Regions from separate parts of the Lactiplantibacillus plantarum genome, predicted to be linked through region 2. Evidence: predicted binding sites of a transcription regulator. Region 2 holds the regulator's gene; each other region holds the start of a gene.

Region 1 (5,489 bases), 1.6 Mb from region 2:
CCACCGAGATACTTGGAAGCACTGTGTAAAACAATGTCAACGCCTAAATCCAGGGGCTTCTGGACGTATGGGGAGGCGAAGGTGTTGTCGATGATACTCAGTAAATCGTGTGCTTGCGCGAGCTTCGCAATGGCAGCAATATCCGTAATGTGTAATAACGGGTTCGTCGGTGTTTCCAAATAAATCGCCTTAGTTGTGGGGGTAATTGCGGCTTCAACGGCGGCCAAGTCACGCGTATCTACGGCTGTAAAAGTCATGCCAAAGTGTTTCAAAACGGCGTCGATCAAGCGGAAGGTGCCACCGTAGACATCATTTCCCACAATAATGTGATCACCAGCCGAGAATAGTGAGAAGACGGTATTAATGGCAGCGGAGCCAGAAGCAAATGCGAAGCCAGCGCTGCCATGTTCGAGGGTGGCAATTAATGCTTCGACGGCGGCCCGGGTTGGATTTCCCGTCCGTGAATATTCGTATTGATTTTGACCGATTTTTGTTTGGCGGAAGGTCGAGGCCATGTAGATGGGTACCGAAGTCGCGCCAGTAGTGGCGTCCTCACTGATACCACCGTGAATTAATTGGGTTTCAAATTTCATTGTTAAAGTCCTCATTTCGTATAGATTTTTTGGCTCAGATAACGCTCACTACTGTCTGGAAAGATGGTCACGATATGACTATTGGCAGGCAGGTTGGTGGCAAGTTGTAAACTAGCGGCTAGCGCAGCGCCGCTAGAACTGCCAATCAGTAAACCGTGGTCACGGGCTAGGTGTCGAACTTGGGCAAAGGCATCATTGTCCGCGATGGTCAGTGTCTGGTCGATGCGAACCTGATCGAAAAATGGTGGGATGAATTCGACGCCGATTCCCTCGGTACGATGTGCGTGAGCTGGTCCACCATTTAAAATGGAACCTTCTGGCTCAACGACTACGGCTTTGGTTGCTGAATCTTGGGCTTGAAGATAAGCCGCTACTCCGGCAAATGTCCCACCGCTACCGGCTCCAGCGACGAAGGCGGTTATAGGTGCAGGCATGTCCGCCAGAATTTCTGGTGCCAGTGTGTGGTAATAAGCCGCGGGATTAGCCGGATTCTTGAATTGCATGGGGACGTAACTGTTGGAAATCGTTGCGGCTAGTGCCTCAGCTTTGCGAATGGCACCTTTGATTCCTTCCTCGCTAGGTGTATGAACAATTTCAGCACCCAATGCTTGCATTAAAACTTGTTTTTCCATACTGAACTTTTCTGGGACGACTAAGATGGTACGTAGGTGGTGCGCTTGAGTTGCTAAGGCTAAACCAATTCCGGTGTTACCAGCAGTTGGTTCAATAATCGTTGTCTTGGCGTTAACCCGGCCCCGTTGCAAGCCGTCTTCAATCAGATAGGCTCCCAGCCGGTCCTTAATACTGCCGCCGGGGTTGAACATTTCAAGCTTGGCATAGATGTGACTGTGATTTGGAACCTCGATGGGTAACGCCATCAGGGGGGTGTGGCCGATAAGTTCTTGAACGTGCTGAATGAGCATATAAATTCCTCCAATCGCTGCGGTGGGGTGCCAAAAGCGACAAAAAAGGCGCGAGAATTCGAATGAATTCCTCGCGCCCAGTACAATATCCAGCCATGCTGGACATTGATTTTTAGGATGACACTCCTCAAAAAGTCAATGCTTAACAGGCCGAACATCGCGATAAGCGCGCAGTTCGGCAACAACAGTTATTCAAAGCACTACTTGTTAATTGAGTCATGTCTGATCCTCCTCTGGATTAATTGGGACTAACTATACAAGATGATTTTGAGCGCGTCAAGTGGTGAATGACGATTTGCAATAAGCGGTAAAAGATGAAGATTGGCTGAGAACGTTATTGAATCAGCGTTAGTTTTGCCAAACGGTTGTCATTAAAATAAATATATTAGGTGGTTGAATCAGTTGATTGTGACCGAGGATAAAGATGTTAAAATTTATCCAATATCAGTTTTTCATGTCTTATAATCAAGACGTTTTCCAAGACACATATAACTAGTTTTATTCTGACAATAGCTAGTGAACGTGCTGTTGATAATAACTAAAACAATCCCACCCTGATTAGCAAGTGACTAAACTAGGGTGGGATTGTTCGTGATTATAATTTAAATGATATTACTTATTCCATAAGTATTTAGCATCAAAATCATTATCGAATGATGATAAAATCTTAGGACCGTCATCGGTAACGACAAGGGTGTGCTCGTATTGGCAGCTAAGACTGCCATCTAAAGTGCGAACAGTCCAACCGTCATCGGCAGTTTCGCCAGAACGCCAGTCACCAATATTGACCATTGGTTCGATAGTAATGGTCATACCAGCTTTTAGACGGGTGCCGTGACCAGCTTCGCCATAATGTGGAACATCAGGCTTTTCGTGCATCGTCGGTCCAATACCATGACCAATGTATTCGCGTACAACGCCGTAACCCATTTCGTTTTCAGCGTAATTCTGAATAGCCCAGCCGATATCACCAATTCGGTTGCCAACAACGGCTTGGTCAATACCGAGGTATAGCGCTTTATGGGTCACTTCCATGAGTTTTTTAACTTCGGGTGATGGTGTACCAGCAACAAAGGCGTGGCAAGAGTCACTAAGGTAGCCATGGTAGTTAATAACGGTATCAACTTTTAATAAGTCTCCATCTTTGACCAAGATATCTTTACTAGGACAGCCGTGACAAATCATGTCATTGACGCTGACACAAGTTGAGTACTTATAACCTTCAAAGTTGAGTTCGCCAGGAGTAGCGTCGTGTGCAACGATGTATTCGTAGGCAAAGTGGTCAACATCCCAAGTCGTAATTCCGGGCTTGATGTAGTCTTCAAGGGCGTGAAACAGGCCAACCATGATGTCACCGGCAGCTTGCATCCCTTTGATTTCGCGATCTGATTTAAGCGTAATCATGAGGTTCCTCCAAAAAAATTAATTATATTGTGATGCTAAAAGTTTGTTCCTCTCCAGTATACTGCAAGCATTGTATTGCGACAAAACGCATTGTTTTGACCTGATATTGACAACGCTATCAGTAGGCCGAAATCAAAAAAATATAAAAAAATCAGCACGCCAAAAATACCAAATTGCCGGGGCGCAGTTGGATTAATTGTAAACAATTCAATATAAATTTGGAATTTTACCCTTTTCATCGGCCAAGATAATGATACAATATATTGTGTTGTTTCAAACGGAAACACTACATGTAGTAGTGTGACGTGACTGGTTGGCCAACTAGACACCTACAACCGCATATGAAAACGGAAAGAGGAGCATGATTTTGAGTAATTATTTTAAATTCTTATCACACCAACTAAAAGGTTGGCCACAACAGAACTACTATCTATTCTATTTTAGCCTAGGATGTCAAGTAATGACGTTAGTAAGTGCGCCAATTACAGCATTGTCTATTTTAACATTTATTGGGACCACTTTGGGTGTTCTTTGTGTGTTAGCCATTAATGCGGCTAAGTCAGTCAATGGATTATTAGGCGTCATCTCCGCCGCTTGCTTCATCGTAGTTGGTTTTTCAGCTAAGAACTATTTAAGCATTGGGGAACAATTAGCCTACGTCGTAACGCTTGATATTCCAGTACTATTAAGTGCTAATTGGAACGTCAACATGGTTTCAAAGATTCGGAAGTTTACGGGTAAGACGTGGATCGTCGCAATTGTCGCAACTTTAGTTGTTTATGCCATCTCCGGCTATCTTATTGGTGCCTTAACTGATGATCCCCGGCCATGGGTCGATGCCATTAGTTTTGCGATTTGTTTAACGGCCGGCGTTATTTGCTTCCTCCGTTACAACAACCAGTATTTCTGGTGGATTGCCTCTGGTTTAGCACAAATGGTCCTCTGGTTCATCTCGTTCCGTCAAGGTTCGGCGACACTAGCAATGTTCATTAATAGTTCCGTTTATCTGATGAACGATGTCTTGGCTTTCACTGTTTCACCTTGGTATAACAAACATGAACGCGCTCGGTTGATGGCCGAAGAACAAGCAGCTAGTGATGCAGCTAGCGCGGATGCTAGTGATAATCAGGCATTTGGATTGAATCACTAAAGGTCAGCTAATAAATTTACTGAGACTAGTAGCGTTAATATTCTAAATAAGGCGAGTACTGTAATTCTTTTGGATTAGAGTACTCGTCTTTATTTGAATAGCTCCGGATTGTATCAGTTATCAAATATATGCTTTTTTATTGACATTATAATAAACAATGTTAAAGTTTAATAAACAATATTAAAAAAGAGGGATGCTATGGACTGGTTTGTGAATTTAGAACGTGAGGATCAGGAATTTGTTAAACAATTGGTTATTGCCTCAGGTTCTCTAAAACAACTCGCTAAGATTTATCAAGTGAGTTATCCAACCGTGCGAATGCGGTTAAACACGATTATTCAAAAAATTAACTTTATTGAGGACAACGGTGCAAATACGTTTGAAACGAAGGTTATGAAATTGGTAATCGATGAGAAATTATCGTTAGAGGTAGCAAAACAGATTATTACTGACTTTAGGGAGGAACAACATGAGTGATTTTAAAGGAATTCTGATTGGTATGTTGGTCGTTGCAGTGCTCTATATGTTAGATCGATACTTACCAAGGTGGTTTGGGGCAATTCCGGGAGCTGGCTTTTTAGGCTTTATTATTTACATTGTTTTTACAAAAGAGGTCTCTTTATTATCAATAGTAACCGTATTGTTAGTTGGCGAAGCCGTGCTGAATGGTATCTGGATAGATGCACTCGTGAACCGAAAGAGAAAAATGAAAAAAGAAGTAGCAACAATGAAAGCGAAAGATTTATTGCGAAAATAGTAATATTAATGAAATCATCAGATATAGAATCGACATTGGTTGGAGATTGCTGTTAGCGCTCTGCGAATGTCGATTTTTTATTATGGTGCGGACTATCCTGCTAGTTCAACCAATACTGTATAGGTGCTGGCACTTATTATGAAGCAGTTATTGAATACTGAAATATAAGCTCGGATTTTGTGAACTCTAGACATGTCTAGACTTGATCTGGCTGGTATAATCTACAAATTTAATTGGGTTATTACTTAAATATTGACAACTTGTCTAAACAAGTCTATATTCATAAATGAAAACGATAACAAAGGGGTGGTTGCCGTGAATAAAGCGGCCTTAGTTTATCAAGATTTGCTCCAGAAAATTGATGCGGAGGTTTACCCGATCGGGAGTTATTTGCCGAGTGAACATCAACTTTGTGAGCTATATGGGATTTCACGTGAGACTGGGCGCAAAGCATTAGCGACATTGGCTGAGGATGGCTATATTCAAAAAATTCGTGGTAAAGGGTCCATTGTGATTGAGCATCGACAGTATGAATTTCCAGTTTCTGGCATTGTGAGTTATAAAGAGTTAGCCGAAAAGTTACACATTAAGACGCAAAATATTGTTTATGACTATCAACCGGATGCAACGTTACCGGTTGCTGACTTTACGTCACTTGGTAC
Region 2 (5,489 bases):
GCTTCCAAATCATCTTCACTGACTTGTTTACCGTCTTCGTCAGGATTGTCGGTATCAAAGAAGAAACCGTTGGCATTCCCTTCACCACTCCCAAAATGAATGTTAGGGAATAATTGTTTAACCGCGTTAGCTAATACTTGGGCAGCCGTTTGCCGTAAAACATTGAGGCCGTCTTCACTATCAGCAGCGATAATTTCGATACTACCATCGGTTGTCAGTGGTTGGCGATAGTCCACGATCTGATCGTTGAACTTACCAGCAACCGACCGTTTAGCCAATGAAGGACTAATTGACTTTGCAATTGCTTCCGTCGTTACGCCGGCATCAAATTGCTTTTCAGCACCATCTGGGAACTTAACATTAATACTTGCCATATACTTGACACTCTCCTTAAAATTTACCCACTCACCAAAACACCGCGCCGGGACGACAAAAAAGTCCCTAATGCCAGACTGAACTAGCATTAGGGACGTCATTGACGTGGTTCCACCCGATTTTTCAGTGTCATCAAAGACACTGACTCATTAGCGCTAATAACGGAAGCGTTCCGGCTCAATTGAGCATGTTCACAAAAGTGGTATCTTCGTAAACCCGGTCCAAGACTTCCAGAACAAGGTCTTGGTCTCTGCAATCCATGGTAAACAAAGCGTGTCTTTTGCATCTGTTTTCATTAAACCACTTTTAAACTAAAAGTCAACTCTTGATTTTAAGCATCGGGATTGAGTCGTCGATTACGACCGACCATCTCAATCTCACTCGCAAGGTAACGTACCCGTTGCATGATTCGCTGCGCTTTGACTGGTTCTTCATCACCCTTTTGTGAGAGCGTCAAATAACCATCTTGCAATTCTTGCATCGAAAAATTAGACGAGAAACAAGTTGGCAGTTCCTCCTGCATTCGATACTCCAGAATAACCCCGAGCACATCGTCCCGAATCCAAGTCGACGAAGCATCCGCACCGATATCATCAATCATGAGAATCGGTGCCCGTTTAATCGCATCGACCTTATCCGCCGACGTATTGTTACTAATCGAGCGCTTCATCTCGACCGCAAAACTCGGAAAATGAATCAAGGTCGTATTGAAACCCTTAGCTGCCAACGCGTTCGCCATCCCACCGAGTAAATAAGTTTTACCGACACCAAATGAGCCGTAGAGATATAAGCCCCGGTGAAAACGCTTGGGCGCTTGTGTATAGGCATCAATAAAATCAAGTGCTGCCATTAATGCTGTCGCCCGGTCACCATCTTGATCATACATCTTTAAGTCCGCCGTCTGAATATTTTTCGGCATGCTGATTGATCGAACCCGCTGTTGCAATGCGTGAGCAGCTTGCTGTTCTTGCATTTGTGGTGTTGGCTGATAAGCAATGTCAATCAAGTGATTACTCATCACTAATGTCGGCTGATACCCAGGTGCTTGAGTTGGCTCGTGCCGCGCAATTTTACGTTTCTCTTCACAAAATTCATATAATTTAGCCGCTGAACGTTCTAGCGCATCCGAAGATAATTCGTTTTGATGAGCAGCTAAAAACTGGCGAACATCTGGATCTTGGTACACAGCTGTCATTAACGCCTCATACCGATGATTCAAGTTTTTCCGATTCATTAACGTCCGGAGTGTTTCTGAGATATTCTCCATGTTTTAGTCCTCCTTTTCCGAATTTGTCTCAAGCTTTGCTAGTCGATCAGCAAGCTGTTTGCGTTGGGCAGCAGTAATTTGTTTACCGGTCTGAGCTGGTTGCTTACCACTCTCAGTCTGTTGCTGTTGTTGGGCCCACTTTGGCATAATCTCCTTACGCGTCGGTCGATTGTTCTTGCGCCGTGTTGGTGTTGATTTCGGCTGTTTACGTTGCTTCAAATACATCAAAGCCGCTTCCGGCGTCGTAATGCCGTGTTGTTGCCAATCATTGGCGACTGTTTCTAGCAAATTACGATTAAGGGCAGCTAACTCCCGATTTTGCAATAAGTAGTAGATCACCATGTTGATGACGGCATTGGGTAATACCCCCCGACCAATTAAATCATGAACTAGTCGGTTCTCACCGCTCGTCACAAAACCATGTTTCTCCTGCTTCAAAGCTGATAAAAAGTCATACGGCGCTGTCTGCTTAGCATACGTCACGAGTTGCTGCTCAGCCGTTGAGAGCTGTGCTGAAGCCTTGTTATCCTTAGTGGTCGTCGTTGCAACCGTTGCTTCCGTAGCGACCTGCTGACTCGAAACTGCGGGCCGTTCATAGCGCCGCGCAATCAATAATTTCAATTGATTTTCATCAAACTGACCCGTTGTTAAACTAGCCACTTCACTGATTAACTTAGCCATCTCAATCTCACTGATGCCGTAGACCCGACTTTCCGTAATGATCAGTTGCCGTGAACTCGCAACCTGTTTGAGATCAACATAGTTCTGCTTCAAAATTTGCCCCAACAGTTGCCAGTCAAAGTCATCGTCACTGAGCACGGGCGAGTGATCCTCGGCCGGTTCATTGGCCGCCAATTGGGCGCGCACCTTTTGCACTGAAAGAGGTGGCGTCGTAACTTTTTGACTATCAACGTGAAACACATCTAAGATATTTGCCGTCACGTCTTTGGCAGCCGTCAAGTCAATCGGCTGTGCTGCAAAATCGCCAGCAAGTTGTTGATAACGTAACTCACCGACCGTATCTAACAATAGGACACTCAATAGATCATCCGCAAAGAATTGTAACGCCAGTAATGGTGCTTGTAATTGATAAATGTACATGGCACCCAATTCATCTTGTTGATAATAGCTGCGCAACAAGCCAGTTGCTTCAAGTTTACGCCGAGCCGCTAACACCGTCGGCAAGTCCACATTTAGGATGCCCAGCAGTTCCGCGTGACTGCGTCGATTGCTCAGCTCATTCTCGCTACTCTGTAAGCTACGTAACGCCGCGTACAAGCTATATGCCAATGGCCCCATCAGTGGCAAGTATAATTCCGCCAATACAGCTTGTTGCGCCGCACTGAGCGCTGGTGCTTGCGGGACCACTAACCCAGTTTTGGGTGTTAAGGGTTCATCATTTGGCATGTTGTTCACCATTCTTTTTAACTAATCTTTTTTTCGTTTAGGTGCGTGGGTCGTCTTCGCTGACGGTTTTGCCAGTTTGACCTTATCACGCTCCATCATATCTTGGAGTTCATTCAAGAAGACGTGCATATCCTTGAATTGCCGGTAAACACTGGCAAAACGAATGTACGAAATTTCGTCAATATCTGCCAATTGCTCCATGACATACTCGCCGATAACTTGGCTTGAAATTTCATTTTCGCCCAGTGACCGGACCTTATTTTCAACATCATCAACGACGCCCGTCATGGTTTCCATGCTAACGGGTCGTTTCTCGGCCGAGCGAATAATTCCGCGCAAGACTTTTTCACGATTGAATTCTTCGCGGGCACCATTTTTCTTAATGACTAATAATGGCGTGGCTTCGACCCGTTCAAATGTTGTGAACCGGAACCCACAGTTTTCGCATTCCCGGCGCCGTCGAATCACGCGACCATCATCAGTTGGTCGACTGTCAACCACGCGGGAGCCATTATGATGACAATGTGGACATTGCATAGACTTCTCACCCCTTGTAACAACTAACAATCAGTTTTTCTTTATTTAGTAATAGTTTTCAGCCATTTTAACACGGCTGCTTTAGTTTTATCAATGTTGGCCCCGTTATCAATGACAACGTCAGCCCTTGCGACCTTCTGTGCAAGTGGCATTTGGCTGTCAATTCGTGCCTGAGCCGCCTGTTGCGATAAGTGGTTACGCGCCATCAACCGCTGCAATACTACGGCGGGTGATGCCGTCACAACCAACACTTGATCACAAACATGTTGCCAGCCACTTTCAAATAACAACGGCACATCTAAAATAATTGCGTCGGGCTGTTGCTGGTTTGCCGCGACAATCGCTTCGAACATCGCGTACTGAATCGGTAACCGTGTAATTGCGGTTAAGTCTTGTAAAGCTTGAGCATCGTTAAAAACCAACTGGCCAAGCCATGGCCGATTCAGTCGCCCGTCTGCCAGCACTGCTTGCTGACCAAAGTGCGCCACAATCTTTTGGGTCGTCGGTTGGCCTGGCCCTTCAACCTGCCACGCGATTTTATCCGCATCAACGATTGGTAACTTAGTTGCCAGCAGCTTAGAAACAGTCGACTTACCAGTGGCAATGCCACCAGTCAATCCAATCAACTTTGTCATCTTGATCACCTACAACCGTTGTTCTAACGGGCAAAAATGGGTCCCTCGCTGTGCCACTTTGATTTTCTCAATAATTGTGCCACACCGTTCGCAAGGTTCCCCTTCACGACCATAGACGTGTAAGTGATTTTGAAACTGACCGGCTTCACCAAATGCCGTTGAAAATGAATGAACAGTGGTGCCGTGACCTTTAATTGCCATCGCCATTTCATCAATAATGTTTTGGCGCAATGTTGCAATCTCATCAGTAGTTAGTGAATTAGCAGGCCGCATTGGATGAATCTTACTCATCCATAGCGTTTCGTCCGCGTAAATATTCCCAATGCCCGCAATCTTACTTTGATCCAACAATAGTGGCTTGATCATCTTTTTCGACTTGCCAAAAGTGGCCGTCATATAAGCCAGTGTTAACTGTTCAGCAACGGGTTCCGGGCCAATTGTCCGCAATCCCGCCACCGTGTTTTCTTCACCGGTCGGCACGAGCGTCATTCGCCCGAACTTACGCGTATCGTTGTACAGCAAATCACGATCATCGGTCAGATGGAAGATCACGTGCGTGTGTTTACCTTGATCTTCACCACGCGGTACAACATTATACTTGCCTTCCATCCGCAAATGCGACACCATCGTCAGACCATTGCTAAAGCGAAACAACAAATACTTCCCCCGCCGATCAATGGTCTGGATCGTTTGGTTGGCTAAACGCTGTTTGAAACTATCGACATCATTATTAATAATTTTCGGCCAAAAAACCTCGATACTAGCAATCGTTGCCCCGCTAACCAGACGATTTAAGCCGCGACGAACAGTTTCAACTTCAGGTAATTCAGGCATGGTGGTTCCCCCTATTTTGCATCGTACCAAGTATCACCGTAGTGGCTCTCAACCTTTAACGGTACGGCTAACTGTACGGCGGAATCCATCACGCTTGGCACTAATTTTTCTAAAACTGGAATTTCTTCTTTTGGCGCTTCAAAAATCAATTCATCATGAACTTGTAACAGCATGGTTGCTTTCAAACCCGCAGCCTGTAACTTATCTTGCATCTTAATCATCGCAATCTTGATAATATCAGCCGCACTCCCTTGGATGGGGGTATTCATGGCTGTCCGTTCAGCGAATGAGCGTTGGTTGAAGCTCTTGGAATTAATATCTGGCAAGTACCGGCGTCGATGTGAAATGGTTTCCACATAACCTTGTTTTTTCGCCGTTTGGACAATTTCATCCATATACTTTTTGACACCCGGATATTCTTTGAAGTAAGCGTC
Region 3 (5,489 bases), 140 kb from region 2:
TAGCGACCAAATTAGGAACGGCCGCAAGCAAGGGGAATCTCAATCCATCAAAACTGACGTATCAACAAGTTGCCAAACCCGTCACTACAACTCACCAGGACCGTGATGATGTACCAAACAACGGTACTGGTATGGCGCCGTATATGTTAAGTGTCTCGTTATTTGTCGGCGCGCTCGCCCTCAATATGATGTTTGATATGTATACCCCACGCAAACACCCGCAATCGGCACTGGATTGGTGGAGTAGCAAGGCCAGCATCATGCTCGTCTTTTCAATCATGGAAAGTACGATTATGCTCGGCTTGATGATGTTAATCAACGGACTCAGCCCGATTCATCCGTTTGCCACTTGGTTGTTACTCACGCTAACGGCGCTACTCTTCATGACGATCGTCGCTTGGCTTAACCTTGTCTTCAGCAAAGCTGGCGCCTTCTTCAGTATGGTACTACTAGTCTTACAGCTCGGTGGTTCAGCCGGAACGTATCCAATTCAGCTGTCAGGTCACTTTTTCCAAACAATCCACCCGTGGTTACCAATGAGTTACAGCGTCAACGGCTTGCGGCAGACCTTAATGACTGGTAATTCTGCTCTTCCTGAGATGGGCGTCTTAGCACTGATTCTAATGCTGTTTATTGCTCTGACCTGGTTGTTCTTTATCCGTCGTTACCCTCGGCTGGCTCAAATTGACTTTGAAGACCCCGTCGCCGTCAAAGCCACTCAGAGTAAGTTAGCCACGTTGGTTCGGCGAAAGGCTCAAGCTAAAGCATCTGACAATAAGACGAATTAGTTATTTGGATTTATGATCTCGAAACACTGCCAAAACGACTTTCTCTATATCAGAGAGAGTCGTTTTTAGCAGCTAACTAAGTTGACGACTTTACCCAAATGGTGCTGTTAATTCTGATTCGCTGGTCAACACCTTAACCTACTACCATATTATTAGTATTCGTGAAAATCCCTACTAATATTGAAACGACTTCCCCATCACTTGAGACTGCTTTTCACAGACTCATTTTGACCGGATGTCACACACGCTAAGTCACCTAACTTGTCAGTCAACAGCCCAACTAGCTAAAACCATTAACTAGTCTCAAATGCACCACAACAATCATTCAGAACAACATTAAGTCACTATCCAAACAAAACTAATCATGATACCACCTCAAATTAGTATGGGTATGCTTTAGTTAGGGACAAGCTTACGGTTAAATTAGATTGGTATATTGATTGAGTCAGCGTTTGATTTTGGCTATACTGTTAACAGTCAATTAATAAAGGAGTGCGAGTCGCATGATCAAAGAATTCAAGGAATTTATTGCCCGCGGTAACGTGATTGATTTGGCCGTTGGGGTTATTATTGGGTCCGCTTTTACGGCCATTGTTAAATCGTTGACAGACAACTTAATTAATCCACTGATTGGGATTTTCTTAGGCAAAGTTGATTTATCCAATCTAAAGTTCAGTATCGGTGATGCTACTTTTAAGTACGGGTCCTTTCTAAATGCCATCATTAATTTCTTCATCGTCGCCATCGTCGTTTTCATTCTGGTGAAAATTATTAATAAAGTGGTTAAAAATGAACCAGAAGAACCCGAGGAAGAAGAAGTCGATGTTTCCGCGCAATATCTAGAAGAAATTCGTGATTTATTAAAGGAACAGGCTAAAAAATAAATGAAAATAGCTCCCAAGCAAATTTTTCATTAAAAGTCTATATGGTATTAAAACTTTTTTTGAGATACAATATATTGTGCAATTTTTTATAAAGAGGGGCTATCATGGTGATAATAACAGCAGGAATGATTGGGGTCGGCAAAACCACGTTAACGGGGTTAATTGCTGACCACCTTGGAACTAAGGCATTTTACGAACCGGTTGGCGACAACCCCGTATTGCCACTTTATTATTCGGATCCTAAGAATTACGGGTTCCTATTACAAATCTATTTCCTCAACAAACGTTTTGCAATGATCAAGAAGGCATTGGCCGACGATAACAACGTCCTCGACCGCTCCATCTATGAAGATGCCCTCTTCACCAAAGAAAACAACGCTGAAGGAAACATCTCTGATACTGAATTGAATGTTTACTTGCAACTACTAGACAATATGATGACCGAATTGACTGAACTGCCTAAGAAGGCACCAGACTTGATGGTCTACTCTGAAACTGACTTCGATACGATTCTTTACCGGATCAAGAAGCGTGGTCGCGACTACGAACAGTTCGACCACAACCCTGAACTGGAATCTTATTACTATAAGATGTGGACCGCTTATCGGAAATGGTACGATGAATACGATGCTAGCCCTAAAATGAAGATTGATTTACAACAGTACGACTTGGAAAAACCTGCTAACCAACAAGCAGTGCTAGCTCAAATCGATTCTGAATTAGGTAAGATTCGCAATCCAACCACAGTTTAATTAATCATGCTAAAAGCGCCAGTCCCCATTATCGGGACTAGCGCTTTTATTGCGCACAATCTAGCGAGCAAACAATACAGAAACTTCTTAATGACTCGCGACCAGCTAACTAGGTAGCGCGGGTAGTGTCGCATTACCAAACGACAATCTTTGAATGCCGCACTAGCACAATTGCGCTCGATTACATGGCTGCCCGGACTTGTTGGGCTAACTCAAAGTTATTGGTAATCACCGCATTGACCGAGGCTGCGAACAATTGTTGCATTACGCTTGGCTCATCCACTGTCCAAACCCGTTCAGCAACATGGTGTACAGGTTGATAGTGTTCAAGATGCACCCCTTCTAAGTGTTCGTGAGTCGCAAACTCATCCGGATTACCCAGACGCGCTGAAGTCAAAAAAGCATATTTCTGGCTGGCATCAATGGCGTAGGCCCGCTGTAAGCTCTTCAGATTAAACGACGAAAAAACGACCGGATAAATTAAGTCAGTCTGCCGGACCATCCGTAGCACAATCCGCTCGATATCAAGATAATAGTGTCGATCAGTCTTCAACTCAAGGTTCAAGTGAACGGGCTCCCCACTCACTAAGTTTAAAAATTCTTGTAAGGATGGGACGGGCTCTCCATTTGCTAATTCAAATCTACGCAACTGTTCGAAGGTCAGATCCGCAATAGCCCCTTGCCCATTAGTAGTTCGATCGATTCGTTCGTCATGCATAATCACTGGTATTTGATCCTGGGTAAGATGGACGTCAAACTCTAAGCCATCGATATGATGACTGATGGCATACGCAAACCCAGCTAGCGAATTCTCAGGAAACTTAACGGGAACGCCCCGATGACCATAAATCAACGACATATTTGGCACAATTCTTCAACTCTTTCCAATTAATGACGACCGTTTGCACGGTTATTTGATTCTAACACTTTATTGTACGTATTTTCAGCCGTTTGCAACGATTGTCGAATATCTTGGCCTGCAAAAATCTGCTGCATCGCCGTTTGAATCGCCGTCCGTGCGGGAACCCAACCATCGACAAAGACACCTGAGTTCGTATTATTAGGCTTCGTTCGTAGCATCTGATTACCAGAAACTTCTAGGACCGGCGACTTCTTGAATAGTTTTTTCAGCGTTGGCTCGTCCTTAGCCCCCTTATTAACGGCTAAATAACCAGTCTTGGCTTGCCAATCGGCTTGCGTCTGTGCGCTAGCGAGAAACTTAGTGAATTCCCACGCGCCATCTTGGACCGCGCTTGGTTTATCGTTCGCAATCCAAAGTGCCGCCCCACCAACTGCGATTCCGTTGGCTCTCTGACCATTCGGCCGTGGGAAATATGTGACACCTAGATCATTTTTGAGCACTTGATACAACTGACCCGTGTTCGCGGACGATTGCATGAAGATACCCAAATGGCCTGCCAAGAAAGAAGCTGCTTCATTTGCAGCAGCATTACCACCCGAACCAAAGTTCATAAAGTCACCATAGTCAATATTTTCTTTAACCCACTTCATCGCATTGATCGCCGCGGGACTCGTAAAGTCGACCTTAGTCGCATTGCCAGTATGACCATTATCATGATTGGCAACGGGAACACCTGCGTTAGCGACTAGCTGCTCGAATAGCCACGAATAGGCCTCCATTGTCATTCCCTTGACTTTGCCGTGGGATTTGTCGTGGATGGCCTTAGCGACTCGCGTGATATCATCGTAAGTCGGATCCACTGGTGGCGGCGTAATCCCGTACTGACGCAAGACCCTCTTATTATAATAAAGCGCCGTTTGCGATGCATTAAACGGCATTGCTAGCAATTGATTGTCGCGCATCACGATCGCCTTGGCGCCCGGAATGATTTGATCAGCATCGTAATGGTCACGGTCAATAAATTTCTGCATCGGTGTCGTGAAACCACTGTGATACATCTGACTGGTGGAAATATCCATCGATTGAAATAGCGCTGGTGACGCGGCCGTCCCATGCGTATTCAAGATTTTTTGAATGACGCCATTATAGCCACCCTCAAACTCGGCTACAACTTCATACTTGGACTGTTGGTGATTAAACGCTTTAACGTAGGCGTCAATCGCTTGTTGACCAGGACCTTTCATCTCATGCCAAAACACCACTTTAATGCGACTACTATCCGCATGGACACGGGTCCGACTATAAGCGACCCCACCCACTACCAAGAGGACAACCATCATACCGGCTAGCCACTGCCACTTTCGCGTTATCTTCATCATTTCACCGAACCTTCATTCAATCCAGATTTAAAGTAGTGTTGCCCCCAGAAAAGGACAATCAATGTTGGAATCACCACGATGGCGGCACTCGCCTGAACGAGTCCCCAATTCGTAGCGGTTTCCTCCGAATGCAATTGCCGCAATCCATCTTGGACCGGACGTAGCCGATTTGAAAACGTGGTCAGCATTGGCCATAAATATTGGTTCCAGCTTCCTAAAAAGCTGTAAGCAGCTAGCGTCAATAAACTAATCCGTGAGTATGGTAAGGCAACGCGACAGTAAAATTGCCAGTGTGAGAGACCATCAACATCAGCGGCTTCCTTTAAGTCTCGTGGAATTTGCAGAAAGGCTTGACGTAACATGAAGATACCAAAGGCCGAAGTTAAGAACGGGATAACCATCACCGCATAGTGATTCAACAAGTGCATCGCACGGACCGTGTGAAAGTTCGGAATCACTTCAGCTTCAAATGGTAGCATCATAGTTGCCAAGACCAAGTAGAACAACGCATCCCGATACTTAAATTCTAAAAACACAAAGGCGTAGGCGGCAATTGATGCAAAAAACAGATGAGCAATCATCTGAATGATCGAAATCACTAAACTGTTAAATAAGTAGCGAAGAATGGGTGTTTTGGTAAACGCATCCTGATAGTTCTGCCAAGAAAGGGTTCCGCTCAGTGATCCTTTCGCAATAGTCGTCGTTGGTAAAAAGCTGGTCCACAACCCTAAAACAAACGGTAAAATAATGACTAACGTTAATGTAATTAATAACAAGTACCGGAATCCGATACCGATTCGATGTCGAATCAGGGCTTGAGTAGC

The links. Region 2 encodes NrdR, which represses ribonucleotide reductase genes. Its sites were predicted from a motif close to ACACNATATATNGTGT; they were not measured.
Region 1: pnuC (nicotinamide riboside transporter PnuC) is a predicted target of NrdR. The motif match lies at 3,174-3,189, and genes of this name have one in related genera.
Region 3: E5260_RS05875 (deoxynucleoside kinase) is a predicted target of NrdR. The motif match lies at 1,737-1,752, and genes of this name have one in related genera.

What each region holds. Positions count from the first base shown of each region.
Region 1 is NZ_CP039121.1:3,013,950-3,019,438, reverse strand. Features, by position in the region: gene E5260_RS14260 (trans-sulfuration enzyme family protein) at 1-593, opposite strand, end outside; gene E5260_RS14255 (PLP-dependent cysteine synthase family protein) at 605-1,516, opposite strand; gene map (type I methionyl aminopeptidase) at 2,129-2,920, opposite strand; gene pnuC (nicotinamide riboside transporter PnuC) at 3,282-4,070, shown strand; gene E5260_RS14240 (DUF2089 family protein) at 4,269-4,547, shown strand; gene E5260_RS14235 (hypothetical protein) at 4,540-4,827, shown strand; gene treR (trehalose operon repressor) at 5,143-5,489, shown strand, end outside.
Region 2 is NZ_CP039121.1:1,422,518-1,428,006, reverse strand. Features, by position in the region: gene thrS (threonine--tRNA ligase) at 1-374, opposite strand, end outside; gene dnaI (primosomal protein DnaI) at 707-1,642, opposite strand; gene E5260_RS06500 (replication initiation and membrane attachment family protein) at 1,646-3,049, opposite strand; gene nrdR (transcriptional regulator NrdR) at 3,071-3,586, opposite strand; gene coaE (dephospho-CoA kinase) at 3,628-4,221, opposite strand; gene mutM (bifunctional DNA-formamidopyrimidine glycosylase/DNA-(apurinic or apyrimidinic site) lyase) at 4,231-5,055, opposite strand; gene polA (DNA polymerase I) at 5,067-5,489, opposite strand, start outside.
Region 3 is NZ_CP039121.1:1,281,081-1,286,569, reverse strand. Features, by position in the region: gene E5260_RS05885 (YhgE/Pip domain-containing protein) at 1-788, shown strand, start outside; gene mscL (large-conductance mechanosensitive channel protein MscL) at 1,292-1,672, shown strand; gene E5260_RS05875 (deoxynucleoside kinase) at 1,777-2,424, shown strand; gene E5260_RS05870 (glycerophosphodiester phosphodiesterase) at 2,606-3,292, opposite strand; gene E5260_RS05865 (ABC transporter substrate-binding protein) at 3,313-4,665, opposite strand; gene E5260_RS05860 (carbohydrate ABC transporter permease) at 4,662-5,489, opposite strand, start outside.